3 regions of the Streptomyces sp. NPDC030991 genome follow, and region 1 is predicted to be linked to each of the others. Evidence: riboswitches for the same ligand, from Rfam matches in the RefSeq annotation. Region 1 holds a riboswitch; each other region holds the start of a gene.
What was found. Region 1 has a riboswitch for cobalamin ahead of ACZ45E_RS25025 (ABC transporter substrate-binding protein). Riboswitches for the same ligand answer to the same signal wherever they lie in the genome.
Positions count from the first base shown of each region.

Region 2: another riboswitch for cobalamin. It lies ahead of cobN (cobaltochelatase subunit CobN); the one in region 1 lies ahead of ACZ45E_RS25025 (ABC transporter substrate-binding protein).
Region 3: another riboswitch for cobalamin. It lies ahead of ACZ45E_RS06470 (prenyltransferase/squalene oxidase repeat-containing protein); the one in region 1 lies ahead of ACZ45E_RS25025 (ABC transporter substrate-binding protein).

Region 1 is NZ_JBVIFR010000013.1:252,154-262,742, reverse strand. It holds gene ACZ45E_RS25040 (basic amino acid/polyamine antiporter) at 1-565, shown strand, start outside; gene ACZ45E_RS25035 (arginine deiminase) at 600-1,862, shown strand; partial or broken gene ACZ45E_RS25030 (nucleotidyltransferase domain-containing protein) at 1,870-2,224, opposite strand; cobalamin riboswitch at 2,335-2,537, shown strand; gene ACZ45E_RS25025 (ABC transporter substrate-binding protein) at 2,573-3,628, shown strand; gene ACZ45E_RS25020 (FecCD family ABC transporter permease) at 3,625-4,641, shown strand; gene ACZ45E_RS25015 (ABC transporter ATP-binding protein) at 4,638-5,423, shown strand; gene ACZ45E_RS25010 (L-threonylcarbamoyladenylate synthase) at 5,435-6,055, opposite strand; gene ACZ45E_RS25005 (hypothetical protein) at 6,215-7,360, shown strand; gene ACZ45E_RS25000 (hypothetical protein) at 7,397-7,759, opposite strand; gene ACZ45E_RS24995 (DUF779 domain-containing protein) at 7,835-8,191, shown strand; gene ACZ45E_RS24990 (phosphodiester glycosidase family protein) at 8,230-9,462, shown strand; gene ACZ45E_RS24985 (hypothetical protein) at 9,459-10,589, opposite strand, start outside.
Region 2 is NZ_JBVIFR010000004.1:180,539-191,127, reverse strand. It holds gene ACZ45E_RS09565 (precorrin-8X methylmutase) at 1-240, opposite strand, end outside; gene ACZ45E_RS09560 (cobalamin biosynthesis protein CobG) at 254-1,840, opposite strand; cobalamin riboswitch at 1,900-2,054, shown strand; gene cobN (cobaltochelatase subunit CobN) at 2,091-5,879, shown strand; gene ACZ45E_RS09550 (polysaccharide lyase family 8 super-sandwich domain-containing protein) at 5,923-8,409, opposite strand; gene ACZ45E_RS09545 (right-handed parallel beta-helix repeat-containing protein) at 8,574-9,851, opposite strand; gene ACZ45E_RS09540 (hypothetical protein) at 10,280-10,589, opposite strand, start outside.
Region 3 is NZ_JBVIFR010000003.1:61,141-71,729, forward strand. It holds gene lanKC (class III lanthionine synthetase LanKC) at 1-428, opposite strand, end outside; gene ACZ45E_RS06445 (ferredoxin) at 647-880, opposite strand; gene ACZ45E_RS06450 (aldehyde dehydrogenase) at 883-2,355, opposite strand; gene ACZ45E_RS06455 (MBL fold metallo-hydrolase) at 2,550-3,638, shown strand; gene ACZ45E_RS06460 (hypothetical protein) at 3,948-4,190, shown strand; gene ACZ45E_RS06465 (flotillin family protein) at 4,204-5,382, shown strand; adenosylcobalamin-variant (AdoCbl-variant) riboswitch at 5,810-5,884, shown strand; gene ACZ45E_RS06470 (prenyltransferase/squalene oxidase repeat-containing protein) at 5,990-7,222, shown strand; gene ACZ45E_RS06475 (SCO2322 family protein) at 7,219-7,872, shown strand; gene ACZ45E_RS06480 (energy-coupling factor transporter transmembrane component T) at 7,877-9,004, shown strand; gene ACZ45E_RS06485 (ABC transporter ATP-binding protein) at 9,001-10,589, shown strand, end outside.

The DNA of each region.
Region 1 (10,589 bases):
TCTGATCGTCTCCGTGCTCGGTGCCTACCTGGCCTGGACGCTGATGGCCGCCGAGGTGCTGTTCGTCGCCGCCAAGGACGACGACATGCCGCGCTTCCTGCGGCGCTCCACCGCCGCGGACGTCCCCGTGCCCGCGCTGCTCATGACGACCGTACTCACCCAGGTGGTCCTGGTCGTCACCGCGTTCTCGGACGACGCGTTCAACTTCGCGCTCGACCTGACCAGCGCCCTCTCCCTGATCCCGTACCTGCTGGCGGCCGGGTTCGCCGTGCGCATCGGGGCCCGGGCCGACCGGCGCACGGAGGGTGGGCGCACCTCGACGCGCGAGCTGACCGTCGCGGCCGTCGCCACGCTCTACACGGCGTTCATGCTGTACGCCGCCGGGCTGAAGTTCGTCCTCGTCTCCTTCGTCTTCTACGCCCCGGCCACGATCCTGTTCGTCATGGCCCGCAGGGAGCAGGGCAGACGCCTGTTCTCCCCGCGCGAACGCGTCGTTCTCGCCGTCTCCGTCATCGGCGCCGTGCTCGGCGTCGCCGCCCTGGCCGCCGGCTGGATCAGCCTGTGAGACCCGTCATCCCGTCAAGCCCCGGAGGCTCCCCGTGACCGACCACGACTCCCCCGCGTCCGCCGCGTACGGCGTCCACTCCGAGGTGGGCCGGCTGCGCAAGGTCCTCGTCTGCGCGCCGGGACTCGCGCACCGCAGGCTCACCCCGACCAACTCGGCCGACCTGCTCTTCGACGACGTGATGTGGGTGGAGAACGCCCAGCGCGACCACGCCGACTTCGTCGCCGAGCTGCGGCGGCGCGGCATCGACGTGGTCGAGCTGCACGACCTGCTCGCGCAGACCATGGCGATCCCGGAGGCGAAGTCCTGGCTCCTGGACCGCAAGATCGTCGCCAATCAGGTGGGGGTGGGACTCATCGACGACACCCGCGCCTTCCTGGAGACGCTGGAGCCGCGGCGGCTCGCCGAGTTCCTCATCGGCGGTCTCGCCACCACCGACCTGCCCGACGAGTACCGCTCCGCGTACGTGTCGATGGCGCGCGAGTCGACCGGCGTACGCGAGTACCTGGTGCCGCCGCTGCCCAACACGCTCTACACCCGCGACACCACCTGCTGGCTCTACGGCGGCCTCACGCTCAACCCGCTGTACTGGCCCGCGCGGCACGACGAGACGCTGCTGATGAAGGCGGTCTACCGGTTCCACCCGGACTTCACCGGCTCGACGGTGTGGTGGGGCGACCCCGAACTCGCCTGGGGCCAGGCCACGTTCGAGGGCGGTGACATCATGCCCGTCGGCAACGGAGTGGTCCTGATGGGCATGAGCGAGCGCACCTCGCGGCAGGCCATCACCCAGGTCGCGGCCGCGCTGTTCGCGGCGGGCGCGGCCGAGCACGTCATCGTCGCCGGGATGCCGAGGCTGCGCTCGGCGATGCACCTGGACACCGTCTTCACGTTCGCCGACCGGGACATCGTGACGCTCTACCCGCGGATCATGGACTCGGTGCACACGTTCTCCCTGCGCCCGAGCGACAGGGCGCCCGGCCTGCACATCACCGACGAGGGGTCGACGCCCTTCGTCGACGTCGTCGCGAAGGGGCTCGGGCTGCCAGGACTCCGGGTGATCGAGACCGGCGGTGACGTGTACGCGTCCGAGCGCCAGCAGTGGGACAGCGGCAACAACGCGGTCGCCCTGGAGCCGGGGGTCGTCGTCACCTACGACCGCAACACCCAGACCAACGCGCTGCTGCGTAAGGCGGGTATCGAGGTCGTCACCATCGTCGGCGCCGAACTCGGCCGCGGCCGGGGCGGCGGTCACTGCATGACGTGCCCCATCATCCGTGAGCCCGTGGCCTTCTGACGGGCGGTCAGGAGCGGGTGGCGGTCCCGAAGGCGTGGCGCAACCGCGCCATGTCGTGCCGGTCGCGGTCGGCGGGCTCGTGCCCCTGGTGGAAACGGACCTGCTGCTCGGCGGAGAGGCAGGGCACGCGCTCCCCCGCGACCGTACCGGTGACGAAGGCGTCCGCCGGGTACGTGAACGGCCGCTGCGGATCGAAGGACGCCTGCCGGGCGGAGCCGTCGGCGGCATCAGGTCGAGATCGCGGTGCTCCCGGCTCTCCGAGCCGATCTGGGCGTCGATGCCCCAGCCGCCCCCGATCCACACGTCCACCCCGGCTGCCGCAGCAGGGCGAGGACGGCCCGCACGTCGTCCGCTGTCATCATCCGACGCAGGGTAGGGGCCCACGCCAGGAGCGGCGAACGATTTATCCCCGCCGCGCGGCGCGCCACCCCCTGACCTGCCGGTACCGCCCGTCAGCGGCTGGTCACGCCCGTGATACGTTCCGGAGGCCAGTCGTACCTTTGTGCGTTCTCGAACGCGTACGGGTCAGGGAATCCGGTGGAAGTCCGGAGCTGACGCGCAGCGGTGAGGGGGACGGGCGGAGCCACTGCCACTGAGCCGGGTACCGGTTCGGGAAGGCGCTTCGTCCGGACGATCCCGAGTCCGAAGACCTGCTGGCGGCCTCCGGGACCGACACCCGGCCGGGGGTGAACCGTAGGCCGGCTCCGCGTATGGGCCCTGGACGAAGAGGAAGTTCCGTGCTGTTCGCACGTCACGTCGCCCGCCTGGCCCCGCTGTTGGCGGGCGCGCTGCTGCTCACGGCATGCGGCGGCGCCGGCACCGCGGACCGCGCGGGCGGCGCCGGGTCCGGCGTCACCCTCGACAACTGCGGCACGCGGGTGCACGTCACGCACGCCCCGCGCCGGGCCGTCGCCCTCGATCAGGGGTCGGCGGAGATCATGCTCTCGCTCGGTCTCGCGGACCGGATGGTGGGGACCGCGACGTGGACCGACCCGGTCCTGGAGGGGCTGGCGAAGGCGAACGCGAAGGTGCCACGGCTCGCCGACCGGTATCCGTCGTTCGAGAAGGTCCTGGACGCCGAGCCGGATCTCGCCACGGCCTCCTTCACGTACACCCTCGGCAAGGGCGGGGTGGCACCGCGCGAGCAGTTCGAGAAGCTCGGCGTGCCCACCTACCTCTCCCCCGCCGACTGCGCCGGCAAGGACAACAGCGGCGATGGCGACGGCGTCCGCAGCAGCGCGCTGTCCATGGACACGGTATACGGCGAGATACGCGATCTGGCGCGGATCTTCGACGTGGCGGAGCGCGGCGAGAAGCTCGTCGCACAGCTCAAGTCCAGGGTGCGGAAGGCCACTTCGGGGATCGACGCCGACGGTGTGAGCGTCCTGTACTGGTTCGCCAACTCCGACTCGCCGTACATGGCGGGCTGTTGCGGCGCCCCTGGCATCGTCACCAGGGAAGTCGGCGTGCGCAACGTCTTCGACGACACGCACGAGGAGTGGCCGCAGATCAACTGGGAGACCGTCGCGGACCGCGATCCCGACGTCCTCGTCATCGGCGACCTGACGCGCCGCTCACAGTCCGCGGAGTCCGCCGCGCAGAAGATCAGGTTCCTGGAGTCCGACCCGGTCACCAGGAACATGACCGCGGTCCGCGAGAAGCGGTACGTGCTGCTGAGCGGCCAGGCGATGAACCCGACGATCCGCACCGTCGACGGTGTGGAGAAGGTGGCCGCGGCGCTGCGCGAGTTCGGTCTCGACAGGTGACCACGGTCCGGCCCGCCCTGTACTGGGCCGCGGCCCTCGCCGCGCTCTGCGCCTCGGTCGCCGTGGCCATCACCATCGGCCCGGCGCACATCCGCGTCGGTGACGTGTGGTCGGCGGTCGGCGCCCGGCTCGGCTGGGGCACCACGGACCTCTCCCCGATCCGCGACGGCATCGTGTGGAACCTGCGGCTGCCGCGCACCCTGCTCGCCGCGGTCTGCGGGGCGGGGCTCGCGGTGTGCGGCACGGTCCTCCAGGCGCTGCTGCGCAACCCCCTCGCCGACCCGTTCGTGCTCGGCGTCTCCTCGGGGGCCTCCACCGGGGCCGTCCTCGTGGTGGTGCTCGGCCTGGGCGGCGGCGCCCTCTCGGTGTCGGGCGGGGCGTTCGTCGGGGCGCTCGTCTCGTTCGCGCTGGTGCTGCTCCTCAGCCACGTGCTGGGCGGCACGACCGACCGGGTGGTGCTGTGCGGGGTCGCCGCGATGCAGCTGTTCTCCTCCCTGACCTCGTTCGTGGTGCTGACGGCGGCCGACGCGGAGACGACGCGCGGCGTCCTGTTCTGGCTGCTGGGCTCGCTCGGCGGGGTCGGCTGGAGCGAGGTGTGGCTGTGCCTGGCGGTGCTGGTGGTGGCGCTGGCCGTCTGCCTCGGGTACGGCCGGACCCTGGACGCGTTCGCCTTCGGACAGGAGGCGGCCGCCGCGCTCGGCGTGCACGTGGCCCGCACCCGGCTCGTCCTGCTCTGCGTGACGGCGCTGCTGACGGCGGCGCTGGTCAGCGCGGCCGGGGCGATCGGCTTCGTCGGGCTCGTGCTGCCGCACGCGGCGCGCGCCCTGGTGGGCCCCGGGCACACCCGGCTGCTGCCGGTCACGGCGCTGGCCGGCGCGGTGTTCCTGGTGTGGGTCGACACACTGGCCCGTACGGTCCTCGAACCGCAGGAGGTTCCGGTGGGGGTGGTGACGTCGCTGATCGGCGTGCCCGCGTTCGTGCTCGTCCTCTTCCGCGGCCGGAGCACCCGATGAGCGCGGGCCTGGCCGCGGACCGGGTGTCCTGGTCGGCCGGGGGCGCCCTGGTCCTGGACGGGGTGAGCCTGACGCCACGGGCCGGCACCGTCACCGGCGTGCTCGGCCCGAACGGCTCGGGCAAGTCGACGCTGCTGCGCCTGCTGGCCGGAGTGCTCGCCCCGGCGTCCGGCGTCGTCACGCTGGACGGGGACCCGCTCGCCGCGGTGCCCCGCAGGGCGGCCGCCCGGCGCATCTCCCTGGTCCACCAACAGGCCGACACCCAGGTCGCGTTGACGGTCGGCGACGTCGTCCGGCTCGGCCGGGTCCCGCACCGGGGGGCCTGGACGCCCGCCTCGGCCAAGGACGAGGCCGCGGTCCTGGCCGCCCTGGAGCGCAGCGGACTCGCGAGCCGGGCACACCGGCTGTGGCACACCCTGTCGGGCGGCGAGCGCCAGCGGGTGCAGATCGCCCGCGCCCTCGCCCAGGAGCCGCGCGAGCTGCTGCTCGACGAGCCCACGAACCACCTGGACATCCAGCACCAGCTGGAGCTCCTCGACCTGATCTCCGGCCTGGAGCTGACCAGCGTCGTCGCCCTGCACGATCTGAACCTCGCGGCCGCCTACTGCGACCAGATCGTGGTCCTGCGCCAGGGCCGGGTGGTGGCGGCCGGCGAACCGGGCGCCGTCCTCACCGAGGAGCTCATCGCCGACGTCTACCGCGTCCGCGCCCACATCACCCGGCCCGGCCCCGGCGAGCGCCCCCACATCCGTTTCCTGGGCACGCTCGCCGGGACTGTGTAGCCGCGTAGTCGCTACTCGAACCGCTCGGCATCGCCCGCGCCGCGGCGGACGATCTCGGCCTCGCCGCCGGAGAAGTCGATGACCGTGGTGGGCTCCGTACCGCAGTCGCCGGAGTCGAGCACGGCGTCCACCACGTGGTCGAGCCGCTCCTTGATCTCCCAGCCCTGGGTGAGCGGCTCGTCCTCGCCGGGCAGCAGCAGGGTGCTGGAGAGCAGCGGCTCACCGAGTTCGGCGAGGAGCGCCTGCGTGACGACGTGGTCGGGGATGCGGACACCGACCGTCTTCTTCTTGGGGTGCTGCAACTGACGCGGCACCTCGCGCGTCGCGGGGAGGATGAACGTGTAGCTGCCGGGCGTGGCCGCCTTGATCGCGCGGAACACGTCGTTGTCGATGTGGACGAACCTGCCGAGCTGGGAGAAGTCCTGGCACACCAGGGTGAAGTGATGTTTGTCGTCGAGTTGCCGGATCGTACGGATCCGCTCGACGCCCTCCCGGTTGCCGAGGCGGCAGCCGAGCGCGTAGCAGGAGTCCGTGGGGTAAGCGATCAGCGCGCTGTCGCGGATGCCGTCGGCGACCGCGCCGATGATGCGCGCTTGCGGGTTCTCGGGATGCACGTCGAAGTACCGGGCCATCCGCCGAGCCTACGGGATCACCGGCCGGAGCCACGGCGTTGCGGGGTGCCGAAAGCCGCGTACACGCGCGACAATCCCGACACCCGCCCACCCTGCCCACTTCCGCCGAGCGGTTCACGCCCCATACTGGTCGTGCCCCGATCACCCACAGAAGACTCCATGGCCAAGAAGAGCAGTTCCCCGACCACCGTCCCCGACACCGCGTGGCTGGGGCGCGGGCGCCATCTCGGCCCCGAGCCCGAGCAGGACGTCCGGCGCAACCTGATCGCCCTCAAGGCGGCCGGGGTGCTCGACGACTTCCTGGACCTCGACCCCGTCGAGGCGGCCCGCTCCACCGTCCTGCACCCGCGCGACGAGACCGCCGACCCCGGCCCCTCGGCCCGCCGTCTGTTCGAAGCGCGCTGGCGCGTGGCCGACGACGTCACGGTGCGCGCACAGCTGACGATGTACGACCCCGACGGGCGCCGCAAGGACGGCGACGGCGTCGGCTGGGTCCTCGCCGCGGAGGCGGAGCAGGTGTGGGACGCGCACTGGCCGTCGCCCGCCACGATGTTCTGGCCGGACAGCGACCGGGTCCCCTGGGACCACTACGCGGTGCCCGGCGTGCGCCTGCGGACGACGAACTACCTGCCCAAGGACGACGACGAGCTGCGCCACCGGCTGCGCGACTGCACCCGGCAGAGCTGGTACGTCCATGTCGTGGTGCACGAGGCGATGACGCCGGACGCGCGGGGGCAGCGGCCCGTCACGACGTTCCTGCCGCCGAGTCTGCGGCACCGGGTGATAGAGCACCGGGCCACGCCGGAGCAGGCGCAGATCGCCGACTTCGCGATGAAGCGGGAGCTGAAGCTGCGGATGCCGCGAGGGGGCGCCGTGGTCCTGCCGGTCGCCCCGCAGGAGCCGGGGTACGACGCGGAGCGCTTCACCGTCCGCAATGTCTTCCTGGACGGCTCCGAGCCGGTGGAGCTGCTGGAGCGGATCAAGGAGTTCGCCGCGCGGCCGCATCCGCTGACCCCGGACGCGGAGCAGGCCCTGACGCGGCTGCGGCAGAGCTGGCACCTGCTGACCCCGGACGAGGAGCTGGCCCACGCCCAGTCCATGGTCACCAGGTACGCCGAGGCGCTCGACGCCATGACGACCTCGCGCGACCTGTACCGGGAGGCGGCCGAGGCCGCGCAGGCGGCGCTGGCCGAGGCCGGTGACGGTCCGCCCCGGCTGCCCGCGCTCGGGCCTGCCAGGGCGGACGGCTCGCCGCTGAGCGCCCTCACGAAGGCGCTCGGCCGCTTCCGGGACCCGAACAAGTAGGGGCGCTCCTGCGCGCACGCGCGGAGCGCCCCCGCCTCACTCCTCCTCCGCCTCCAGGCCCCCCGGGTCGGACATCCGCAGCGCGATCTCCCGCAGCAGCTCGGTGGAGTTGACGTCGGTGCGGCCCTCGTCGTGCACCTTCGCCAGCTGCGTGAAGAGGAACGCGAACGCCTCGACCAGCGACACGCTGGCCGGCATGAGCGCGGCGATGGCCAGCTCCGCGGCCTCCTCGGGATCGGCCCCCGTCGGAATCTCGATCGTCGGGAACACCTCCGACACGAGCCGCCCCAGCTGGGTCAGGTCGTTGTCGAGCTCGTCCCCGTCGTTGAGTCTGCGCACCATCTCCTGCGTCTCGGTCAGCACTCCGATGGCCCGCAGAACGATCTCCCTCTGTTCCATGTGCGGAGCCTATGCGGGCGAGCCGCCCGCGCGTGCAACGTGGTCGCAACGTCCTGTCGTCCTGACTGTCCTGTCATGAGCGATGCACCCCGCGTGGAGCTGACCACCACCGCCGCCGAACTGCTGCGGCGACTGCGCGAGACCCATGGGCCGCTGATGTTCCACCAGTCCGGGGGCTGCTGCGACGGCAGCGCGCCGATGTGCTTCCTGGCGGGCGAGTTCCGCACCGGCGCCGCGGACGTGCTCCTGGAAGAGCTCGCCGTGCCCGGGGTGGCGGAGCCGGTGCCGTTCTGGATGTCGAGGAGTCAGTACGAGGTATGGCGCCATACGCGGCTCATCGTCGATGTCGTCGAGGGGCGCGGCAGCGGGTTCTCCCTCGAGGCGCCGGAGGGCGTACGTTTCCTGATCCGTTCCCGGCTGGTCGGCGCGTAGCCATCGACGGGGCCCCGGTCCTCTGCTGAACTCTTCTGATGCGGACGAGAGTTGGCAAGAGACGCAGGGGACTGCTGGCGACGGTGGCGGTCGTGGGCGCGCTGGCCGGGGTCGGCCTGTCCGGTGCGGCGCCTGCCGGGGCCGCGACGGCGGCCGGGCGGCTGGCGCCGGGCGTGTCGTACGCCGAGTTCGATCTGCCCGCCGCCAGGGGCACCGCCCACGCCCATGTCCTCACCGTCGATCTGCGCAACCCGCGCGTACGCGTGGACCTGCTGCGGCCGGGCGCGGTCGGGGCCCGGGCCACGGTCTCCTCGATGGCCGACGCGACGGGCGCCGTCGGCGGCGTCAACGGGGACTTCTTCAACATCACCGAGACCCAGCACCCGGGGGTCGAGGCGACCGGGGCCGCGGTCGGCCCCGCGGTCGCGAGCGGCCGCGCTCTCAAGGCGGCCGTCCCGGACGGGCAGCGATTCGGGCCGGCCCTGCCGCCGGGCACCTCCACCCGGGACGTGCTCGGCGTGGGCACCGACCGGCGGGCCCGGCTCGACAGCATGGCTCTGGACGGCTCGGTGCGCACGGGCGCGGACCAAGTGGCGCTCGGCGGGCTCAACCAGTACGCGCTGCCCGTCGGTGCGGTCGGCGCGTTCACGCCGGAGTGGGGCAGCGTCTCGCGGGCCCGCGCGGTCTGCGGCACGGACACCCAGCGGGCGGCGCCGTGCAGCACGGACACGTACGAGGTGACGGTGGACCGGGGCCGGGTCGTGGCGACGGCGGAGACGCCCGGCAGCGGTCCGGTGGCGGACGGCACCACCGTGCTGGTGGGTCGGGAGTCCGGCGCGCGGTGGCTGCGGAAGCTGTCCGTGGGCGACCCGGTCCAGGTGCGGCACCGCCTTGTCGCCGCGCACGCGCGCGTGCCGTACCGGTTCGCGGTCGGCGGTTATCCGGTGCTGCGGGGCGGCGCCCCGCTGCCGGGGCTCGACGCGAACACGTCCGCGGTCCGCACGGCCGCGGGGATCGCCGATGACGGACACACCCTGCTTCTGCTGGCCCTGGACGGCGCGCCGGCGTACCGCACGGGCCTGTCCATCGCCGAAGTGGCGGACACCATGCGGTCGCTGGGGGCGCGGGACGCGTTCAGCCTGGACGGCGGCGGCTCCTCGACGCTGGTGGCGCGGGAGCCGGGCGCGCCCTCGGTCACGCTCCTCAACCACCCCACCGACGCCCCCGAGCGGGCCGTCGCCAACGGCATCGGCGTCTACGCGCGAGGCTAGGACCCGTCCCGTACGGCCACCAGCCCGTTGAACACGCCGACGTAGGCCGTGCCGTCGGGGCCGAGCGTCACGGGAGCCCAGTTGTTGTCGTACGCGATCCCCGTTCCGGTGAGGCGCTTCCAGCGGGTCGCGCCGGTGCGGAAGTCGACGGCGGTGAAGTACCAGGCGTCGACCCCGAGGGGGCTCGGCTCCTTCGTGTAGAAGTACAGCAGCCCGTTGGCGGTGGAGAGCTTGGGCACGGTGGACGGGGAGCGTACGCCGCTCTCCCACACCGTGTCGCAGCCGCTGCCGTCGGGGCGTACGTCGACGCGGGTGACGCCGCCGACGACGCTGCGCCCGAAGGTGAGCGAGGTGATGTTCTCGTAGCCGTAGTTGTTCTCGACGACGAGGCTGTCGCCGTACGAGATGAGGCTGTTGTCGGTGGTGGAGGCGGCGGAGCCGAAGACCGGGACGCGGCAGACGAGACGCCGGTCCGCGGGGACGTCTGCGCCGCGCCGGTACACGAGGACGTTCATCCGGTCGTCGGCGTTGTCGGTGATGGCGACGTAGTCGTCCTCCTCGCCGAACAGGTCGGGGGTGGTGCCCGAACCCTGGTTCACCGAGCCGGGTTTGGTGCCGGTGCCGCGGTCGTAGGTCTGCCGCCAGACGATCCTCGGGGTGCCGTCGGCGGCCGCGGTGAAGCTGTACAGGGCGTGGTCGGAGACGATGGAGACGCCGTCCTCGGCGACGGAGAAGGAGTTCTGGATCTCCTCGCCGTCCAGCCGGATCGACCTGATGGCGCCGGTGGCCGCGTCGACGGTGCCGACGCGTCCCTGCCGGGTGACCCACCAGATCCGGCCCGTCCAGTCCGGCATGACGGAGGTGACGGGGTCGCAGACGCCGCTCGGATAGAGGTTCGTCCAGCTCGCGCAGGCGTGCGGGACCTGCCCGGTCAGGTCCCAGTCGTCGGTGACGACGAAGCGCCAGCCGCCGTCCGCGGCCTGCTCGTGGGCGAGGCGGACGATGTGCTGGCGGGAGTCGGCGAGGACGAGGCGGTCCTGGTCGTCGAGGTAGGAGTAGGCGCCGCCCGACGTGTCCTTGAAGATCCTGGAGAAGTCGAGCCGGGTGATGGCCTCGACGGTGGAGGG
Region 2 (10,589 bases), on a different contig from region 1:
CATCCGCGCGTCGCAGAGGATCGGCGCCCCGCCGCGCAGGGCGGCCCTGGCCTTCGCCACGACGCCGGCCGAGTGGCCGATGTCCTGTACGAGATCCACCTGGCCGCAGGCGTGGATCATGCGGACCGCCGCCTGGGCGACGTCGGCGGGCAGCGCCGCGAGTCCCTCCGCGGCCTCCGCTCGGATGGTGGCAAAGGACTCGCGGTAGATCGCCGCGCCGTCCTTCTCGTAGTCATACACGGGTTCGGCTCTCTCAGATGGGTGTCGAGGTGGAGGCAGAGGGGTCGGTGACGGCGTACGTGCCGTCCGGTCGGGCCACGACGTCCACGTACGGTCCGACGGGGTGCCCGCAGCGGCGTTCGCAGCCGGACCAGTAGGTGGGCAGGCGCGGGTGGCGGGCCTCGGCGTCGGCCCGCACGTCGGCGTGGGACTTGGCACATCCGGGCCGCCCGATGCAGGCGCCCGTCCTGGCCCAGGGGGACGCGGCATCCGTCACCAGCCCGGCCCGGGCCAGCTCCCCGGCGTCCGCCGCCGTGGCCCCGGGCACCACGATGTCCCGCCAGGGGGTCAACCGGATCTCCCCGGGTGGTAGTCGGGCGGCGAGCGTGGTCAGTGCGGTCCATTGTGGGCCGGTGATGGATCCGAGGGGGGCGGTGACCCGGAGGGCCCGGTCCGTTGCGCGGGGCCCGGAAAATTCAGCCGCTCCGGCTGCTCGCGTGGAGGTGCCGGGTTCGGAAAATTCGGCCTCTCCGGTCGCTCGCGTGGAGGCGCTGGGTCCGGCAAATTCGGCCCCTTCGGCTGCTCGCGTGGAGGTGCCGGGTTCGGCAAATTCAGCCTCTCCGGTCGCTCGCATGGAAGCGCTGGGTTCGGAAAATTCAGCCCCTCCGGCGATTGAGGAGCGGGGTCCGGGGCGGAGCCCCGTGGCCTCGGCGTCGGCGCCGGGTGCGCTCTCGTCGTCGGGTGCGGATGCGTCGTGGCTGGTCGCGCAGTTCCCCGCGCCCCTGGCAGGGTTGACCTCGACCCGGGCGGGAGCGGACGCGTCCCCCGCGCCCCTGACGGGGCTGGTCTCGACCCGGGCGGAAGCGGACGCGCCCCTGACGGGGCCGGCCTCGATCCCCGATTCAGTCAGTCGGGCAGCGACAAGGCGGGCCAACTCGCCCCCGGGCAAGCCGAGTTCGGAGACCCGCCAGACCCGCCGGCCGGCAACCCCCCGCGCCGCCCCGACGAATACCTCGGCCGCGACAACCGCGGCCCGCGCCGCGTCCTCGTACCGCACACGGAACTCCGCGCCCCCGACGGCAAGCACCGCCCCGCCCCCGGCGACCCCGCGCAGCAGCACATCGGGCCCGAGCCCGGCGACATCCCCGCGCCCGTCGTCCAGCGCGAAGAGGAACCGCCCGGAGAGCCCTGGAGTGACGGAACTCGCACAGAGCTCCGCGTCGACCCCGGTCAACCACCCGCGTACGTCGACGAACCCGTCCCCGTCGAGCCCGGACATCGGCGAAGCCACCACGTTGCGGACCCGCTCGTGCGCGGCGGACGGCAGCAGCCCGGCCGCGCCGAGCAGCTGGGCCAGTTCCGCGCCGCACCCCTCGCGCAACCCCCGCACCTGCACATTGCCCCGCGACGTGAGGTGCAGCGTGCCGTCCCCGAGCCGCCGGGCCGCGTCGCCGATGGCCCGCGCCCGCGCCACGTCGAGGACCCCGCCGGGGATGCGGACCCGGGCCAGGAACCCGTCGTCCGCCGCGTGCAGCCGCAGCGCGCCGGGGCAGGCGTCACCCCGGAACGTTCCGGATGTTCCGGGCGTACCGGGATCACCGGGTATGGGGGAGGCGGGCATGCGACGGAGCATACCCACCGTCTGTGACGGGCATCCCGTACCAGGTCACGCCCCCGCCCCGTACGATGAGCCGCGGCGGTCCTGTCCGGCCCGCCGCCATCGCCGCGACGGCGACAGGGGAGGAAGCCCGGTGTGATTCCGGCGCGGTCCCGCCACTGTGAGCCCTCTTACGAGAAGAGGGTGAGCCAGGAACTCCCGCCGTCCAACGACCACCCGGGGCGCGGACACCCCGAGGAAGGCCAGACGACGCATGCCCCAGCACCCCACGGAGCTCACGCAGCCCGCTCAGCCGTCGCGGATCCTGCTCCTGTCGACATCCGACACGGACCTGCTCAGCGCCCGCGCGGCGAACGCCGCCCACGCCGCCCACGCCGCGGACACCACCGACGCCGCGGTCACGTACCGCTTCGCGAACCCCTCCCGGCTGGACGTCGAGACCGAGCTGCCGGAGCTTCTCGACGGAGTCGGCCTCGTCGTCGTACGGCTCCTCGGCGGGGTGCGCGCCTGGCAGGACGGCATCGACCGGCTGACCGCCGCCGGGCTGCGGCTGGTGCTGCTCAGTGGTGAACAGGCGCCGGACGCCCAGCTGATGGCGGCCTCCACGGTCCCCGTCGGCATCGCCGCCGAGGCCCACAAGTACCTGGCGCACGGCGGCCCGGCCAACCTGGCCCAGCTGGCCCTCTTCCTCTCCGACACGGTGCTGCTCACCGGCCACGGCTTCGAACCGCCGGCGCCCGCGCCGACCTGGGGCCCGCTGGAGCGCGCCGCGTCCACCGCCGACGGCCCGACGGTCGCCGTGCTCTACTACCGCGCCCACCACATGAGCGGCAACACGGCCTTCGTGCACGCCCTCTGCGACGAGATCGAGCGCGCCGGAGCCCGCCCCCTCCCCCTGTACGTGGCGTCGCTGCGCGCCCCCGAACCGGGGCTGATCGACGCCCTGCGCCCCGTCGGCGCCATCGTGACGACGGTCCTCGCGGCCGGCGGCACCCGCCCCGCCGAGGCGAGCGCGGGCGGCGACGACGAGTCGTGGGACGCGGGCGCCCTCACCCAGCTCGACGTGCCGATCCTCCAGGCCCTGTGCCTGACCTCGTCCCGCGCGGACTGGGCGGAGAACGACGAGGGCGTCTCACCGCTCGACGCCGCGAGCCAGATCGCGGTGCCGGAGTTCGACGGACGCCTCATCACCGTCCCGTTCTCCTTCAAGGAGATCGACGAGGACGGCCTCCCCGCGTACGTCGCCGACCCCGAGCGCGCCGCCCGCGTCGCCGGGATCGCCGTCCGCCACGCCCGCCTGCGTCACATCCCGGCGCGGGAGAAGAAGCTGGCCCTCGTCCTGTCCGCGTACCCGACCAAGCACTCCCGGATCGGCAACGCGGTCGGCCTGGACACCCCCGCCTCCGCGATCGTCCTGCTCAAGCGCCTCATCGAGGAGGGCTACGACTTCGGGGACACGGCCGAGATCCCCGGTCTCGCCTCCGGCGACGGCGACGAGCTGATCCGCGCGCTCATCGACGCGGGCGGCCACGACCAGGAGTGGCTCACCGACGAGCAGCTCGCACGCAACCCCGTACGCATCCCGGCCGCCGACTACAAGCGCTGGTACGCGACGCTGCCGCAGGAGCTGCGCGACGGTGTCGAGCGGCACTGGGGCCCGCCGCCCGGCGAGATGTTCCTCGACCGCTCCCGCAACCCCGAGGGCGACATCGTCCTCGCGGCCCTGCGCCGCGGCAATCTGCTCGTCCTCATCCAGCCGCCGCGCGGTTTCGGCGAGAACCCCATCGCGATCTACCACGACCCCGATCTGCCGCCCTCGCACCACTACTTGGCGGCGTACCGCTGGATCGCGGCGTCCTCGGCCGACGGCGGGTTCGGCGCCGACGCGATGATCCACCTCGGCAAGCACGGCAACCTGGAGTGGCTGCCCGGCAAGAACGCGGGCCTCTCCGCCGCCTGCGGGCCGGACGCCGCCCTCGGCGACCTGCCGCTCGTCTACCCGTTCCTCGTCAACGACCCCGGCGAGGGCACCCAGGCCAAGCGCCGCGTGCACGCCACACTCATCGACCACCTGGTGCCGCCGATGGCGCGCGCCGACTCCTACGGCGACATCGCCCGCCTGGAGCAACTCCTCGACGAGCACGCCCAGATCGCCGCCATGGACCCGGCGAAGCTCCCGGCGATCCGGGCCCAGATCTGGACCCTCATCCAGGCGGCCAAGCTCGACCACGACCTGGGGGTCGAGGACCGCCCCGAGGACGAGGGCTTCGACGAGTTCATCATGCATCTCGACGGCTGGCTCTGTGAGATCAAGGACGCCCAGATCCGCGACGGCCTGCACGTCCTCGGCCAGGCCCCGGCCGGCGCCGGCCGCGTCAACCTCGTCCTCGCCATCCTGCGCGCCCGCCAGATCTGGGGCGGCAACCAGGCCCTGCCGGGGTTGCGGGAGGCGCTGGGCCTGGACGAGTCCGCGGCGACGCGCACCGATGCGGATGCGGCCGAGGAGTCGGCCCGGGTACTGGTGGAAGCCATGGAGGCGGCCGGCTGGGACCCGGGCGCGGTGTCGGACGCGGTGGCGTCGGCCGGCCTCACGCCACGGGGCTCCGCCCCGGACCCCGCTCCTCAATCGCCGGAGGGGCTTGATTCGCCCGCCCCGGACCTCGCTCCTCGAACGCCGGAGGGGCTTGATTCGCCCGTCCACCAGATCCTCGACTTCGCCGCCCGCGAGGTCGTCCCGCGCCTGGACGGGACCACCGCCGAACTCGACAACTCCGTACGCGCGTTGGAGGGCCGCTTCGTTCCGGCGGGCCCGTCCGGATCGCCCCTGCGCGGCCTGGTCAACGTCCTGCCGACGGGCCGTAACTTCTACTCCGTGGACCCCAAGGCCGTCCCCTCCCGCCTCGCCTGGGAGACCGGCCAGGCCCTCGCCGAATCCCTCGTCGAGCGGTACAAGGCGGACAACGGCGGCGAGTACCCCACCTCCGTCGGCCTCTCCCTCTGGGGCACCAGCGCCATGCGCACGGCGGGAGACGACATCGCGGAGGCCCTCGCGCTCCTCGGTGTCCGCCCGGTCTGGGACGACGCCTCGCGCCGCGTGACCGGCCTGGAGCCGATCCCGTACGAGGAACTGGGCCGTCCCCGCATCGACGTCACCCTGCGTATCTCGGGCTTCTTCCGTGACGCGTTCCCGCACACCATCGGCCTCCTCGACGACGCGGTCCGGCTGGCCGCGTCCCTCGACGAACCGGCCGAGCAGAACCACGTACGCGCCCACACCCAGGCCGACCTCGCCGAACACGGGGACGAACGCCGCGCCACCACCCGCATCTTCGGCTCGCGCCCGGGCACGTACGGCGCGGGCATCCTCCAGCTGATCGACTCCAAGGACTGGCGCACCGACGCCGACCTCGCCGAGGTCTACACGGTGTGGGGCGGCTACGCGTACGGCCGCGGCCTCGACGGGAAGTCGGCCCGCACGGAGATGGAGACGGCGTACAAGCGCATCGCGGTCGCGGCCAAGAACACCGACACCCGCGAGCACGACATCGCCGACTCCGACGACTACTTCCAGTACCACGGCGGCATGGTGGCGACGGTACGGGCGCTGCGCGGCACCGCCCCCGAGGCGTACATCGGCGACTCGACCCGCCCGGAGACGGTCCGCACGCGCACCCTCGTCGAGGAGACGTCCCGCGTCTTCCGCGCCCGCGTCGTGAACCCGAAGTGGATCGAGGCGATGCGCCGCCACGGCTACAAGGGCGCCTTCGAACTCGCCGCCACCGTGGACTACTTGTTCGGCTACGACGCGACGACCGGTGTCATCGCCGACTGGATGTACGACAAGCTCACGGAGACCTACGTCCTCGACGAGACGAACCGCCAGTTCCTCTCCGAGGCCAACCCGTGGGCGCTGCACGGCATCGCCGAACGTCTCCTGGAGGCCGAGTCCCGCGGCATGTGGGAGAAGCCGGACCCCCGGATCCTGGAGGCCCTGCGCCAGGTCTACCTGGAGACCGAGGGCGACCTGGAGTCCGACGAGTAGGCGGAAGGCTGTACGGGGCCCGCGCGAACGATGCCACAGCGGCCTACCGAAGCCGCACCGTGAAGGTGCGCCCGTACGCGTGGCGCGTGGTCACGTCGACCCGGGTGCCGCCCGGCACCCGGGTCACCCGCACCGCGCCGTCACCGGAGACCTTCCGCAGCGCCCGCCCGCGCAGCACCACCGTCACCGTGTCGCGCAGCGTCGTCGGGTCGCAGACGGCGACCGTGACGTCCCCGGCCCGGCGGACCAGGACGGACGCCGGGCCCTCGACCGTGAGGCCCGCTGTGTGATGGGCGCCGGACGCGAAGGTGTTGACGGCGGTCAGCCCGAGCCCGGCATGGCGTACGGCCTGGAGGCGGGGCGTGTTGGCGAGGACGCGGACGGCGTCGTACGAGCGGACCGCGTCGGCGGCGGCGTTCGGCAGCAGGGCGTAGGCGAACGAGACGGGCCGGGCCCGCGCCGGACGCTCCACCGTCAGCGAGAACACCTGCCGGGTGACGGCCGTGTCCGGGTTCGTGGTCCGTACGACGCGGCGGCTGCGCGTCACCGTGTCGAGCCGGACCTTCGGCGCCGGCCCGTCCAGCAGCACGTACCCGACGGCCGCGGCCCGGGTCGTGTTCTCCCACCGCACCCAGCCGCGCCCCTCGGTCACGGCGATCCGGTCGCCCGCCGCCGCGATCCGCGCGTCGAGCGTCGTCGTCACCGCCCGGTCCGCGCCCGGCGCGTCCCCGACGCCCGCCGCGAGCACCACGATCTCGTCGTCGAGCAGGAACCACGACTTCGTCGCCCGCGCGCCGCGATACGCCACGAAGTCGTCCGGCAGGATCCCCGCCCGCTTGTCGCGCCACGGCACGTCGTCGGAGAGCACCCAGCCCGCCGCGCCGTACGCCCCGAGCACGGCGCCGCCCGAGTGGTCCTGGGTGGCCGTCGGGAAGTAGACGTAACGGTTCTGGGACTCACTGGACGCCGTGAACTCCAGGGGGTGGCCCGGGTTGTCGTAGAACAGCTTGCCGCCGTACAACTCCGGTACCGAGCAGCGCACTTCGACCGGCGCGGTCACACCCGCCAACCCGTACGGCGACACGGCGGTGAAGTAGTCGACGCCGTACGCCTGCGTCTGGTCCTGCCCCGACAGGTACAGGTAGTGCGCGCCGTCGCCCTGGAACCAGGGCAGCAGGTTCTCCCCGCTCATGTACTCGTACTTGCTGATCCGCCGCGAGCTGCGGGCCAGCGTGAACGCGTAACCGGGCCGGCGGTGCACCGTACGGTCCATGGCGTTGAAGGCGACGCAGCGGGCGGCCGGGTTGAGGTCGGCGGCGGGCACGGAGGCGTCGGCGAGGAGGTCGGCGTAGCGGACGATGCTCAGCGGCGAGACGAAGACGGCCGGGTCGAGCGCGGCCCGCGAGGTGGCGCGCAGATGCTTCACGTACGCCTTGAGCGCGTCGGCCGTCTCCCCGGTGGCCAGGGATGAGAGGTCGACGACGGCCTCGACGATCGTGGCGACGTCGGCGTACCCGCTGCCGGTCCGCGCGACCGACCTGCCCTTCACCGCCTCCATCATCCAGCCCTCGAAGATCAGCGGCGCGAACCCGTCCCGCACCCACCCGTGCACCGTCGGCACCAGCTCGCCGCCGTGCGCGAACCCGGTCCCTTCGAGCAGCTTCAGCGTCTGTACGACACGGCTGAGCAGCCCTTTCCCGTACGAGCCCGTGTACGCGACGGAGGCGTGCTGGATGAAGGACCCGTCGGCGTAGTACCCGTCCGTCACCCCGTGCCGCAGGGCGTACGGGTCGATGGTCGCGAAGACGGTCAGCTGGTCGGTGAGCGCCTTGCGGATACGGGCCTCGTCGGCGGTGAGCGCCCCCTGGAGGATGCGGTTGGTGGTGATGTCGGCGAGGTTGGCGCCGGTGTGGAAGCGTGAATCGAGGTCGACGTCACCGTCCTTGCCATTGCGCAGATAGGCGTCCATGTCGGTGATGTACGTGGTGACCAGCTCGGCGGGGGCGAGGTCGGCGAGCAGGACGAGCGTCCTGCTGATGTGCTGGGAGAGGCCGATCTCCCAGTAGAACCAGTTGCCGTAGTAGCCCGCGGACTGGTCGCCGTAGTAGTGCGTGTGCAGCCAGGCGAGCCCGTCGAGCACGCGCTTCTGCACCGCGGGGCTCCCGTACAGATCGGGGGAGACGCCGGGCGTGCGGGTGGCGAGGGCGATCTCGTACAGCCGCTGGTAGCTGGTGTTGAGGTTCGGGTCGCTGGTGCCGAGCGGCACCCCGGCGAAGAGTTCACCGTCACCGGACGCCGCGTCCATGGCCGCCAGGTTCGCGCGGGCCGTTCTCTCGATCGCGGCGAGCTTTCCCGCGGTCTCCGGGCGGGAGTTGGACGCGGCGGTGCCCGCGAACACGGCGACGGTGTTGGCGATCAGCCGCGCGACCCCGTCCGCCACCTCGGCGGCGCTCGCCCACCCGGTGGGCACGGCGGCCAGGATGCCGGTGGCGCCCAGCGCGCTCAGCAGACGTCTACGCGTGATCTCCATCGGTCTCCTCCGCACACGGGGTGACGCCGGGTCGGCCGGGCCTCGGCGGCGGGAGTCAAGCAGACGGGCCGGGCGGCGACAAGGGTGACGGCGTTCGGCGTGTGCCCGTGCCGTCGGGGACAGGGCTGCTCGGCCCTGTCCCCGACGGTCCCCCACGGCAGCCGTTACAGGGTCACCACCTTGCCGCCGAGCGTCGTCACGAGCTTGCCGTCCGAGGCGTACGACCATTTGAGGGCGCCGCTGTAGGAGGAGCAGCGGGAGCCGTTGGTGCCCGTCCAGAACTGGTTCGAGCTGTCGGCGCTGCCCACGGTCTTGTCGTTCGACCCGTCGACGGAGAAGCGGCACGAGGTGTTGCTCTTGAAGACGGAAGTGCCCTTGTCGAACGAGTAGTTGCGCTCCGCGTTGTCGATGCTGAGGTTGTTGGAGATGGCCATGGAGCCCGGGTTGGAGTTGTACGTGAACCCGTGGTGGCCGTTGCCGAAGGCGATGGAGCGCCGCACGACGTGGTTGACGGCGATGTCGTCACCGCCGAGCTTGTAGCCGTTGCGGTCGCCGTTCTTGTTCACGGTCCCGTTGGAGAGGGTGCCGTTGGAGTACGACAGCGAGTCCTCGATGGTGACGGGCCCGATCGCGCCGGTGTCGGTCTTGGTGTAGAGGTCCCAGCCGTCGTCGATGTTGTTGTGCGAGACGGCGTACCGGAACACGTTCCCGGTCCCGGTGGTGAGCTTGGCGGCGAACCCGTCGGCGTCCTCACCGTCGGAGTCGGCGTTGTCGTGCGACTCGGCGCTCACGACGAGGTTGTTGGCGGGCCACGCGCTCTTGGGCGTGGTGGAGGCGATCCGGCCGAGCTGGAGCCCGGTGTCACGGTTGTAGCGGGTGACGGTCCGCTCGATGATGTTGTTGCTGCCGCCGACGTAGATGCCGTTGTCCCCGGCGCGCTCCACGACGATGCCCTTGACGTTCCAGTACGAGGCGAAGAGCTGGAGCCCGCGGTTGGTCGAACTCTCGCTCTGCGCGCTGAAGTTCAGAACCGGCTTCTCGCTCTGGTAGGCGGTGAGGGTGGTGCGCGCGGAGGCGGTTCCGTCGGCGGCGTCCGGCACGGTCACGGTCTGCCCGTACGCGTACGTCCCGCCGCGCAGGTAGATGGTGCCGCCGGCGGCGACGCGGCTGACGGCCGAGGCCAGCGTCGTCGGATCGGCGAGCGTACCGGCGGCCGAGTCGGTCCCGGCCGGCGCCACGTACACCGTCGTGGACGCCTGCGCAGCGGCCTGCGCGGTGGTGCAGGTGGCCACGGTGGCGAGGGTGCCGGCCAGCAGGCCGAGGGAGGCGACGAGAGGTCTCAATTCCATGGTGCGGTCTCCATGTGTGGGGTGCTCGATGGCTCCTGGTGCCGAAGTTGGCCGGTTCTTGTCCCTGAACCGGACCGACTCTCCCGGCACCATGAGTCGCGGGTAGAAAGCGCTCTCTTGCTGGACGGTAAGGGGGTGTCGTGGACGCGTCAAGATTCATGTACGTATCCGTGAATCAAATATCTGAACAATTTGGGGATGTGATGCGTGAGGCGGCGGGGCTTAGCGCCCGCCGCTACCGTGCCGGGGCTCTTGATCGGCTCGTGATCGGCTCGGGGTGCTAGGCCCCACGCCGGGCCGGACAGGCGCCCTATGGGTGTGGAGCGGGCGCTCGTGGGCTCAGCCGACGAGCGCGAGGATCGCCGCCACGGTGTTGAACACCGCCGACAGCACGAAGACGCCCCCGACCGCGATCCACATGCACCCGGTGGTTCGGTGACCGCGGCTCGGTGAGGGCGGGCCTGACCCGGCGCTCCGCCGACCGGGCCCCGGCCGTGTGAGCCGAGACCCGGGGGCGGCTGTCAGTTCACGGTGAAGTAGTAGTCGTACGAGGCCAGTTGAACGCCGGACCGCGTTGTGGCGTAGACCGTGAGGTCGTACCAGTCGCTCGATGTGGGGGTCCATTCGATGCGTGCGGCGTGGTCGGCGTCGGCGGGCACCGTCACCTCCGGCTCACCGTTGTTGAAGGTGTACGTGTAACTGACGACGTCCTTCACCTTCGGCGTGAACGTGAAGGTGCCCGGGACGCCGGCGCCGCCGCTGTACTCGTTCTCCTGGTAGGTGTCCGACGTGACGGTGGGAGCGGTGTCGTAACTGATGCTCCACCGACCC
Region 3 (10,589 bases), on a different contig from region 1:
TCAAGTATTCGGTGACATCGTTCGTCGTCGGCCGGATAGATGGTGACGAACTTGCCGCTGGTGTCGCGGCTCGCGTATTTCGCGTTCCGCAGGTGCAGGAGATGCGGCTCCGGAACGAATTTGAAGGGAATGCCGCGGGGTATGCAGTAGTCCCAGACGGCCGAGGCGATCTTCTCCGCGTTGTCCCGGGTGGCGGAGGCATGTATTTTCCAGCCCTGGCCCGGGCCCTGACGCGGCGTTCCGTCGTCGTCGAGCGGGGTGAGATTCAGCCATTCACCGTTGCTGTCGGAGCGCCATCCGGCCGGGACCGCGCGGCGGGCCGTATCGAACTCGGGCAGGCGCCGCGCTTTTCCGTCGGCGGAGAGCCGCTCGGGCGTCTCGTAGAAATTCGGATCGGCAAGGGCGTAGACCTCGTACCGCTTGTCCATGGTGTTGGCCCTCCCCCTTCGACAGCCCGTTGTCGGACGGCAACGAGATTCGCACGCACCCAGGGAGCCGGACAGTCACAACTGTCATCAGAAAATATGCGAAACGCACGAGGCAAGTAATGTTCGCCTTGTTCGAGTTCACGCTTTCGCCCTGTGCGACCGGTCGCGTCCACGAGCAGAACGGAGCCGCCGCCGGGGAGGGCGGCGGCTCCGCGGGGTCACTCCTCGGGCGGGAAGACCGGCTCGCCGCCGCCGACGAGCGTGATGCCGATCGCCTCGACGGGACAGCCCTCCGCCGCGGCCAGGACCTGCTCGTTCGCGTCCGTCTCTGGGTTCTCCGGATGGGACTGCCGGGCCGCGTCGAGGCGGAAGGCGCCGGGCGCGTGGTGCAGGCACGTGCCCGAGCCGATGCACACGCCCCGGTCGACCTCGACGTGCCAGCGGTCGCCCATGTTCAGCCCTCCTCGGGTGCGTACCCGGCGGGCAGGTGGATCATCTTGTGCTCCAGGTACGCGCTGTACCCCTCGGGCCCGAACTCCCGTCCCAGGCCGCTGTTCTTGTAGCCGCCGAAGGGGCCGAGCATGTCGAGGCTGAAGGTGTTCACGTTGTACGTGCCGGTGCGCACCCGCCGCGCGATGTCGACGCCGTGCGCGACGTCGGCGGTCCACACGCTGCCGCTGAGCCCGTAGTCGGAGTCGTTGGCGATGGCGACGGCCTCGGCCTCGTCGCCGTACGGGAGGAGGCAGATGACCGGGCCGAAGATCTCCTCGCGGGCGACGCGCATGCCGTTGTGGACATCGCCGAAGAGGGTCGGCTCGACGTACCAGCCGTGCTCCAGGCCGGCCGCGGTGGGCGCGCCGCCGCCGGTGAGGACCTTGGCACCCTCCTCCTGGCCGATGCGGATGTAGTCGAGGCTGCGCCGCTGCTGGCGCTCGGCGACGAGCGGGCCGACCTGGGTGGCGGGGTCGAGCGGATCGCCGACGACGAGGGCGGCCGCGGCCGCCGTGAACGCCTCGGCGAACTCGTCGTAGCGGGAGCGGGGCAGCAGGATGCGGCTCTGGGCGACACAGGCCTGACCGTTGTTCATCCAGGCCGCGGGCACGACCCCCGCGACGGTCGACTCCACGTCGGCGTCGGGCAGGACCACGGCGGCCGACTTGCCGCCCAACTCCAGGGTCACGCGCGTCAGATGACGCGAGGCCACCTCCATCACACGCTTACCGGCCCCGACGGACCCGGTGAAGGAGATCTTGTCGATGCCGGGGTGCCCGACCAGGTACTCGCTCACCTCGCGGTCGGCGGGAAGGATGGAGAGCACCCCTTCGGGCAGCCCGGCCTCCTGCGCGATCTCGCCCAGGACGTACGCGTCGAGGGGTGACTCCGGCGACGGTTTGAGGACGACGGTGCAGCCGGTGAGGAGCGCGGGCGCGAGCTTGGCGGCGGCCACGAACTGCGGCACGTTCCACGGCACGACGGCCGCGACGACCCCCACCGGTTCGCGCCGCACCAGCAGCTTCCCGAGGGCGCCGTCGCGGGTCTCCTCGTACGTGAAGGCGCGCGCGACGTTGATCGCGGAGTCCCACACCATCATCGCGCCGAGTGCCTGGGCCAGCACCGACCAGGAGTAGGGGGAGCCGTTCTCCTGGGAGATGATCCTGGCGATCTCCTCGTGGCGGACGGCGATGGCGTCCTTGATGCGGCTGACGACGGCGATCCGCTCGTCGAGGCTCATGCGCGGCCAGGGTCCCTCGTCGAAGGCCAGGCGCGCGGCGGCGACGGCGCGGTCCACATCGGCGGGCGCGGCGTGCGGCACCCGCCCGAAGACCTCGCCGGTGTGCGGGGAGACGACCTCGATGACGTCCTTGCCGAGGGGGTCGGTCAACTCCCCGCCGATGAACAGCTGTCCGTGTTCCACGAGCTCGGTCATGGCGACTTCCGCTTCCGTGACGTTTTCTGACGGTGTATCAGAACTGATACCAGTTCTAGTTGGGATGCGGAAGGGTGGGGGCGGCGGCCAGAAGGTCGGCTCGGGCGACCAATGAAACAAGTTCTACAAGTTCCATTACAGTGACCGGAGTTCGGCGCGCGGGACAGGCGCTCCGGCGGCGGAGAGGCGAGCCCATGGAAGAGACGTCGAAGACGCCGGGGACGACAGCGGCGACAGCGGACACGCAGGTGACCGACCACGGCGGGGGCGTGCACAGCATCCGCGTACCCATCCCGGACAACCCCCTCGGCCACACCCTCATCCACCTCCTGGACACCGACGCGGGACCGGTCCTCATCGACACCGGCTGGGACGACCCCACCTCCTGGACCGCGCTGACCTCGGGCCTCACCGCGTGCGGCACCGCCGTCACCGACCTCACCGGCGTCCTCATCACCCATCACCACCCCGACCACCACGGCCTCTCCGCGAAGGTCCGCGAGGCGTCCGGCGCGTGGATCGCCATGCACGAGGCGGACGCGGCGGTGGTGCGCCGCACCCGGGAGAACCCGCCCGCCCGCTGGTACGCGTACATGGGCGCCAAGCTGCTCGCGGCCGGGGCGCCCGAGGACCATGTCGCGCCGCTGCTCGCCGCCGCGGAGACGGGCCGCCCGCGCCGCCTGCCCGGACTCGACGCGGCCCTGCCCGACCGCACCGTCACCCCGGGCGACCTCCTCGACCTGCCGGGCCGCAGGCTCCGCGCGATCTGGACACCGGGCCACACCCCGGGCCACCTCTGCCTGCACCTGGAGGAGGAGCACCCGGCGGGGCTGCCCGGCAACGGCCGCCTCTTCTCCGGCGACCACCTGCTGCCCGGCATCACCCCGCACATCGGCCTCTACGAGGACCCGGCCGTCGAGGGCGGCTCCACCGATCCGCTCGGCGACTACCTCGACTCCCTGGAACGCGTCGGCCGCCTCACCCCCGCCGAGGTGCTCCCCGCCCACCAGCACCCCTTCACCGACGCCCCGGCCCGCGTACGGGAGTTGCTGGAGCACCACGAGTCCCGCCTCACCGACCTCCGCGCCCTGCTGGCCACGCCCCTCACCCCCTGGCAGCTCGCGGAGCGCATGGAGTGGAACCGTCCCTGGGCCGACATCCCCTACGGATCACGCACCATCGCGGTCTCCGAGGCGGAGGCGCACCTGCGCAGACTGGTGAAACTGGGCCGGGCGGAGGCGGTGGCCGGGAGCGATCCGGTGACGTACGCGGCGACGCCCTGACGGGGCGCGGATCTTTGCCGTGCGTGGATGGTTACGTCTCTGGCCGTGGGCGTAGGGTCTGGTTCAGAGCCTGTCTTCAAACTCCCGTCGTCGCCCGGAGGGCGGCCCCTCGGCGTCTGGTGCGTGCTCTCGGCGTGGTGGGTGCAAGGCCTCGTACTGGACGTACTTGGCCTTACGCCCAGCGCGGCGAGTGGGGGCACCCCCGGCCGGAGGCTGGGGGAGCGTGCCAGGCGTCGCGGGGCAGACGGGAGTTTGAAGACAGGCTCGCAAGGGCTCATCTGAGCTGGAATGACGAGGGGGCGGCCGCCGATGGCGCCGGACGAGGCTGTGGTCGGCTGTACGGGGGAGCTGGTCGTCGGTACGCGTGGGGCCGCCGGGCCGGGTGAGGTGCTGGTGCGGGTCAGGGGCGGTACGGAGACGTTCATCGCCCACTCCGACCAGCCGCTGACCCGCGGCGCGACCGTGCTGATCATGGAGTCCCTCGGCCACCGGCAGGTCACCGTCATGGCGTGGGGCGATCTCCCGTCCGGCGACGGCGGCGGCGCCCGCTAAGGAGACATCAGGGATGTTCGGATATCGCGTTCCCGCCCCCGACGAGGCGATGCTGATCTCGGGCGGCAGGCGGGGACTTGGGGGAGCGCCGTTCCGCGTCGTCACCGGGCACGGGAAGTTCGTCCTGCCCGTGTTCCGCAAGACCCGCTTCCTCTCCCTCGCCATGAGCGAGGCGGAAGTGGTGGAGAAGTGCGTGACCCGGCAGGGCATCGCCCTGACCGTGCGCGCCGTCATCGCCTTCAAGGTCGGCAACGACCAGGAGTCGATCGTCAACGCCGGCCAGCGGTTCCTCTCCGACCAGGACCAGATGTCCATCCTGACCGGGCGGATCTTCGCCGGCCATCTGCGGTCCATCATCGGCTCGATGACCGTCGAGGAGATCGTCACCGAGCGACAGAAGCTCGCCACCGAGGTACTGGACACGTCGAAGTCCGAGATGGCCAAGATCGGCCTGCACGTCGACTCGCTCCAGATCCAGTCCATCGACGACGGCGACACCGGGTACATCGAGGCCATGTCGCAGCCGCACAAGGCCAACATCCGGCGGGCCGCGCAGATCGCCCAGGCCCAGGCCACACAGGCGTCCACGGAGGCGGAGCAGGCGGCGGCCCGGATGCAGGCCGAGTTCGCGCGGCAGACCGCGGTCGTGCAGGCCGAGTACAGCGCCCAGGTGGACCGCGCCAAGGCCGAGGCCGAGCAGGCGGGTCCGCTGGCGCTGGCCCGCGCCCAGCAGGAAGTGCTGGCCGCACAGACCGAACTCGCCCTCAAGCAGGCCGAACTGCGCGAGAAGCAGCTCATCGCGGAGATCGTGAAGCCCGCCCAGGCGGACGCGGAGCGCATCCGTGTCCTGGCGCTGGCCGAGGCCGAGCGCATGAAGATCCAGGCGGAGGCCGCCGCGTCGTACGACCGGGTCGCCCTCGACCGCATGCTCATCGACCAGCTGCCGCAGATCGTGAAGGAGGCGTCCGCGGGGCTCGCCGGGGCGAACGTGAACGTCCTGAACGGCGCGGACGGGCTCGGCGAGATCGCCGCCGGGCTCGTCGGGCAGGGCCTGACCATTCTCGACTCGGTCCGCAAGAACCTGAGCGGGCAGGAGGGGACGGCGGCGCCGGGTGCGGTGATCGAGCGGTATCTGGGGGCGCCGGCGCCGGCGCCTCGGGCGGGCGATGACGGGCCCGTCGACGTTCGGTGACGCCTTCGCTGGGGCGGGCGGGAGGGGCGGGGTTTGTCTCGCCGGCGCCTCTCGCCGGCCGGCGGGGCGTCGTGTGTGCTCGGGCCCCGGCCCGGGCAGGGGGCTCTCGCCGTGCGGGTGGGGGCTGCTCGGCGGGTGCGGGTCCGCGGTGGTTGCTCGCGCCGTTCCCCGCGCCCCTTACGGGGCTCGGTTCGGCGCCGGATGTGCCTCTCGTCCTGCGGGCGGGGGGCCTCTCGCCGTGCGGGCGGGGGCTGCTCGGCGGGTGCAGGTGCGTCGTGGTTGCTCGCGCCGTTCCTCGCGCCCCTTGCAGGGTTCGGTTCGGCGCTGGATGTGCCTCTCGCCCCTGGCGGGGCTGGGTTCGCGCGGGGGCGCTTTCGCTCTCTCGGGGGTGGGAGCGGGTGGCCGGTACAGTGGGCGGGTCGTCATACGCGCGTGCGAGGGGAAGCCGGTGTGAGTCCGGCGCTGATCCCGCAGCCGTGAAAGCCGGAATGCCTCGGGCGCGTCATGATCGGCTCAGGACCGTCGAGGCATACGGAACCGGAGCCGCCCGGTGCCTGTGTGTGCCGTGCCGCCCGGGTCCCCCGCAGGGAGAGGCACCCGCCCCACCATGAACATTCGCCGCACCGCCGCGCTCGTCGCCGCGACCGTCGTGATCGGCGCCGTGAGCGCGCAGGCCGCGTTCGCAGAGGGTGCGGACAGTGCCTCCCCCTCCCCGAAGGCCGTCGTGCCGTCGGGCCTCTACGGAAAGTCCGACCCCACCTACGACGGCGTGTGGCGGCAGTCCCTCGCCCTCGTCGCCCAGGACACGGCCGGGGTGAAGCCGGCGGAGAAGGCCATCGCCTGGCTCGCCGGGCAGCAGTGCGAGAACGGCGGCTTCGCGGCGTTCCGCGCCCGGCCCGGCGCGGCGTGCGACGCCAAGACGGCCCTGGACAGCAACAGCACCGCCGCCGCCGTACAGGCCCTGGCCGCGGTCGGTGGCCGGGACGGCGAGGTCGCCAAGGGCGTCGACTGGCTGAAGAAGAACCAGAACGGTGACGGCGGCTGGGGCTACAACCCCGGCGGCGCCAGCGACGCCAACTCCACCTCCGTCGTGCTCGGCGCGCTCGCCGCCGCGGGCCAGAAGCCGGCCGACGTGACGTCGGGCCCCGGCAAGTCCGGCCTGGACGCCCTCGCCTCGTTCGCCCTGCCCTGCTCGGACGGCAAGAGCGCCGGGGCCCTCGCCTACCAGCCCGACAAGAAGGGCAGGCTCGCGGCCAACGCCGACGCCACCGCGGCCGGTGTCCTCGGCGCGCTCGGCACCGGCTTCGCACCCGGCAAGGGCAAGGCTCCGGACGCGTACACCTGCGAGGACGGCAGGGCGCCCGAGGACATCGCGCACAACGGCGCCGTCTACCTCCAGAACCAGCTCTCCACCCACCTCTACCTGAAGTCCCAGCTGGCCGGCGCCGAGGACCAGCCCGACTACGGCAACACCGCCGACGCGGTCGCCGCCGTCGCCGCCGCGGAGGGCATCAAGTACACGAAGGACCCCTACGCCTGGCTGGAGAAGAACGCCAAGGGCTGGGCCGCGCAGTCCGGGCCCGCGGCCTACGCCCAGCTGATCCTCGCCGCGCACGCCACCGGCAACGACCCGCGCGACTTCGGCGGCACCGACCTGGTGAGCGCCCTGAACAAGACCGGCCCCGCGCCCGCCTCCGCGAAGTCCGCCGACGACGGCGAGAAGAAGGACGACGAGAGCGACGGCGGCGGCTTCGGCACCTGGTGGATCGTCGGCGTCATGTTCGTCGCCGCCGTAGGCGCCGGTTTCCTGCTCAGCGGCCGCAAGAAGCAGCAGCTGTGACCCGCAGGGGGACGGCCGGGCTCATACTCGGCCTGCTGCTCGCGCTGCTCACGCTCACGGCGGCTCCGGCGCAGGCCGCGGGGTACCGGTACTGGTCGTTCTGGGAGCGGGACGGCGGGTCCTGGACGTACGCGTCGCTGGGCCCGTCCGGGACCACGCCGTCCGACGGTGACGTACAGGGGTTCCGGTTCGCGGTGAGCGCGGACACCAAGGACGCCACGCAGCCGCGCGGCACCGCCGACTTCACCGCCATCTGCGCCGGCACCCCGGCCAGGGACGGCGACAAGCGCGTCGCCCTCGTCATCGACCCCGGCACCGCGCAGGACGCGCCGGGCGGCGAGACCCCGCCGAAGCTCCGCACGGCCTGCGCGCGGGTCGGCGAGGACGCCACCACCGCCGACGCGCTCGCCTCCGTCGCGAAGCCGCTGCGCTACAACAGCAACGCGCTGCTGTGCGCCGTATCCGGGTACCCGCGGACGGGCTGCGGCGAGCAGGTGACCAAGGAGTTCGCCGGGTCCGGCGAGGCCGCGGACACCTCTCCGGCGAAGCCCTCCCCCGCCGGTCCGTCCGTCGGTGTCATCGCCGGTGTCGTCGTCGTCGCCGCGCTCGGCGTCGGCGCGATCTGGCAGGCCAAGCGCCGCCGCGGCTGACGCGATGACCGGCCGTACGCTGCGGGCCCCACAGGCCCACCGTTCCAACGCCGTGCATCCGGGCGCCTGGTGGCTCTGGGCGCTCGGCCTCGGCACGGCGGCCTCCCGCACCACGAACCCGCTGCTGCTGGCTCTCCTGATCGGCGTCGCCGGATACGTGGTGGCGGCGCGGCGGACCGAGGCGCCGTGGGCGCGTTCGTACGGGGCGTTCGTGAAGCTGGGCCTCGCGGTGATCGGGATCCGCCTGGTCTTCGCCACGGTCCTGGGTTCGCCGATCCCCGGCACGCATCTGCTGTTCACGCTGCCCGAGGTGCCGCTGCCCGACTGGGCGCAGGGGGTGCGGATCGGCGGCAAGGTCACGCTGGAGGGCCTGACGTTCGCGTTCTACGACGGTCTGAAGCTGGCCGCGCTCCTCGTCTGCGTGGGCGCGGCGAACGCCCTCGCCTCCCCCTCCCGCCTCCTCAAGTCGCTGCCGGGCGCGCTGTACGAGGCGGGGGTCGCCGTCGTGGTGGCCATGACGTTCGCCCCGAACCTGATCGCCGACGTACGCAGGCTGCGCGCGGCCCGACGGCTGCGCGGCCGCCCGGACAAGGGCATGCGCGGCCTGCTCCAGGTGGGGCTCCCGGTCCTGGAGGGCGCGCTGGAGCGTTCGGTGTCCCTGGCGGCCGCGATGGACGCCCGCGGCTACGGCCGCACGGCCCAGGTCCCCCCGGCCGTCCGCCGCGCCACGGCGACGCTCACCCTGGGCGGCCTGATCGGGGTCTGCGCGGGCACGTACGGCCTGCTCGCCGCGTCCGGTGCGGGCTACGGCCTCCCGGTCCTCCTCATCGGGGTGGCCTCGGCGCTCGGGGGCCTGTGGCTGGGGGGCCGCCGCTCGGTCCGCACCCGGTACCGCCCCGACGTCTGGGGTGTGCGGGCGTGGCTGATCGCGGCGTCGGGCACGGTGGCGGCCGCGGTGATGATCTGGACGGGCACGCAGGACCCGTCGGCCCTGCAACCCCAGGTCGTCCCCCTCGCCACCCCGGCCCTGCCGCTGTGGCCGGCGGCGGGCATCCTGCTCGGCCTGCTCCCGGCCTTCGTGGCCCCCGCCCCGCACCCCTCGTCCGCACAGCCGCCGGAGGCAGCGCAGTGATCCGCTTCGAGAATGTCTCCGTCCGCTACGACGACGCGCCGCGCCCCGTCCTCTCCGGTATCGATCTGGTCGTACCCGAGGGCGAGTTGATGCTCCTCGCGGGTCCGTCGGGGGTCGGCAAGTCGACGCTGCTCGGGGCGGTGAGCGGGCTGGTCCCGCACTTCACCGGGGGCACGCTCTCCGGCCGGGTCACGGTCGCGGGCCGCGACACCCGCACCCACAAGCCGCGCGAACTGGCCGATGTCGTCGGCACGGTGGGCCAGGACCCGCTCGCCCACTTCGTCACGGACACGGTGGAGGACGAGCTCGCGTACGGCATGGAGTCGCTGGGGCTGTCACCCCCGGTCATGCGGCGCCGGGTCGAGGAGACCCTGGACCTCCTGGGCCTGGCCGGCCTGCGCGACCGCCCGACGGCGACGCTCTCGGGCGGCCAGCGGCAGCGGGTGGCGATCGGCTCGGTCCTCACCACGCACCCCCAGGTCCTGGTCCTGGACGAACCGACGTCCGCGCTCGACCCGGCCGCGGCGGAGGAGGTCCTCGCGGTCCTCCAGCGGCTGGTCCACGACCTCGGAACCACGGTCCTGATGGCCGAGCACCGCCTGGAACGGGTGGTGCAGTACGCGGATCAGGTGGCCCTGCTGCCCGCGCCGGGGGAGCCTCTGCGGGTCGGCGACCCGGCACGGGTGATGGCCGACTCCCCCGTGTACCCCTCGGTGGTCGGCCTCGGGAGGCTGGCGGGCTGGGACCCGCTGCCGCTCACGGTCCGGGACGCCAGGCGCGCGGCGACGGGGCTGCGAAGCCGCCTGGCCGGGTCAGCCCCGTCACCGGACCGCGCGGCGGTGGCGGCCGGCGGTGACGTACTCGCGGCCATCCGCGGGCTCGGGGTGCGCCGCGGCCGGGTGGAGGCGCTGCGCCGGGTGGACCTGGAGGTGTCACAGGGGGAGATCATCGCTCTCATGGGGCGCAACGGGGCGGGGAAGTCCACGCTCCTCGCCACCTTGGTCGGGATGATCGAGCCCAGCACGGGGAGGGTGACGGTCGGCGGCTCGGACCCGCACCGGACGGCGCCCCGCGACCTGATCCGCAAGGTGGGTCTCGTCCCCCAGGAACCCAGGGACCTGCTCTGCGCGGACACGGTGGCGGCGGAGTGCGCGGCGGCCGACAAGGACGCGGCCGCGACCCCGGGCACCTGCCGGGCGCTGCTCACCGAACTCCTCCCGAACATCGAGGAGGACACCCACCCCCGGGACCTCTCCGAGGGCCAGCGCCTCACGCTCGCGCTGGCGATCGTCCTGACTGCGGCCCCTCCCCTGGTCCTGCTGGACGAGCCGACCCGGGGCCTGGACTACGCGGCGAAGGCCCGCCTCACCAAGATCCTCCGCGGCCTGTCCGCCGACGGCCACGCGATCGTCATGGCGACGCACGACGTGGAGCTGGCGGCGGAGCTGACGCACCGGGTGGCAATCCTCGCGGACGGCGAGATCGTGGCGGACGGCCCGACCCCGGAGATCGTCACGTCCTCCCCGTCCTTCGCCCCGCAGGTGGCGAAGGTCCTGGCCCCGCAGCAGTGGCTCACGGTGAGCCA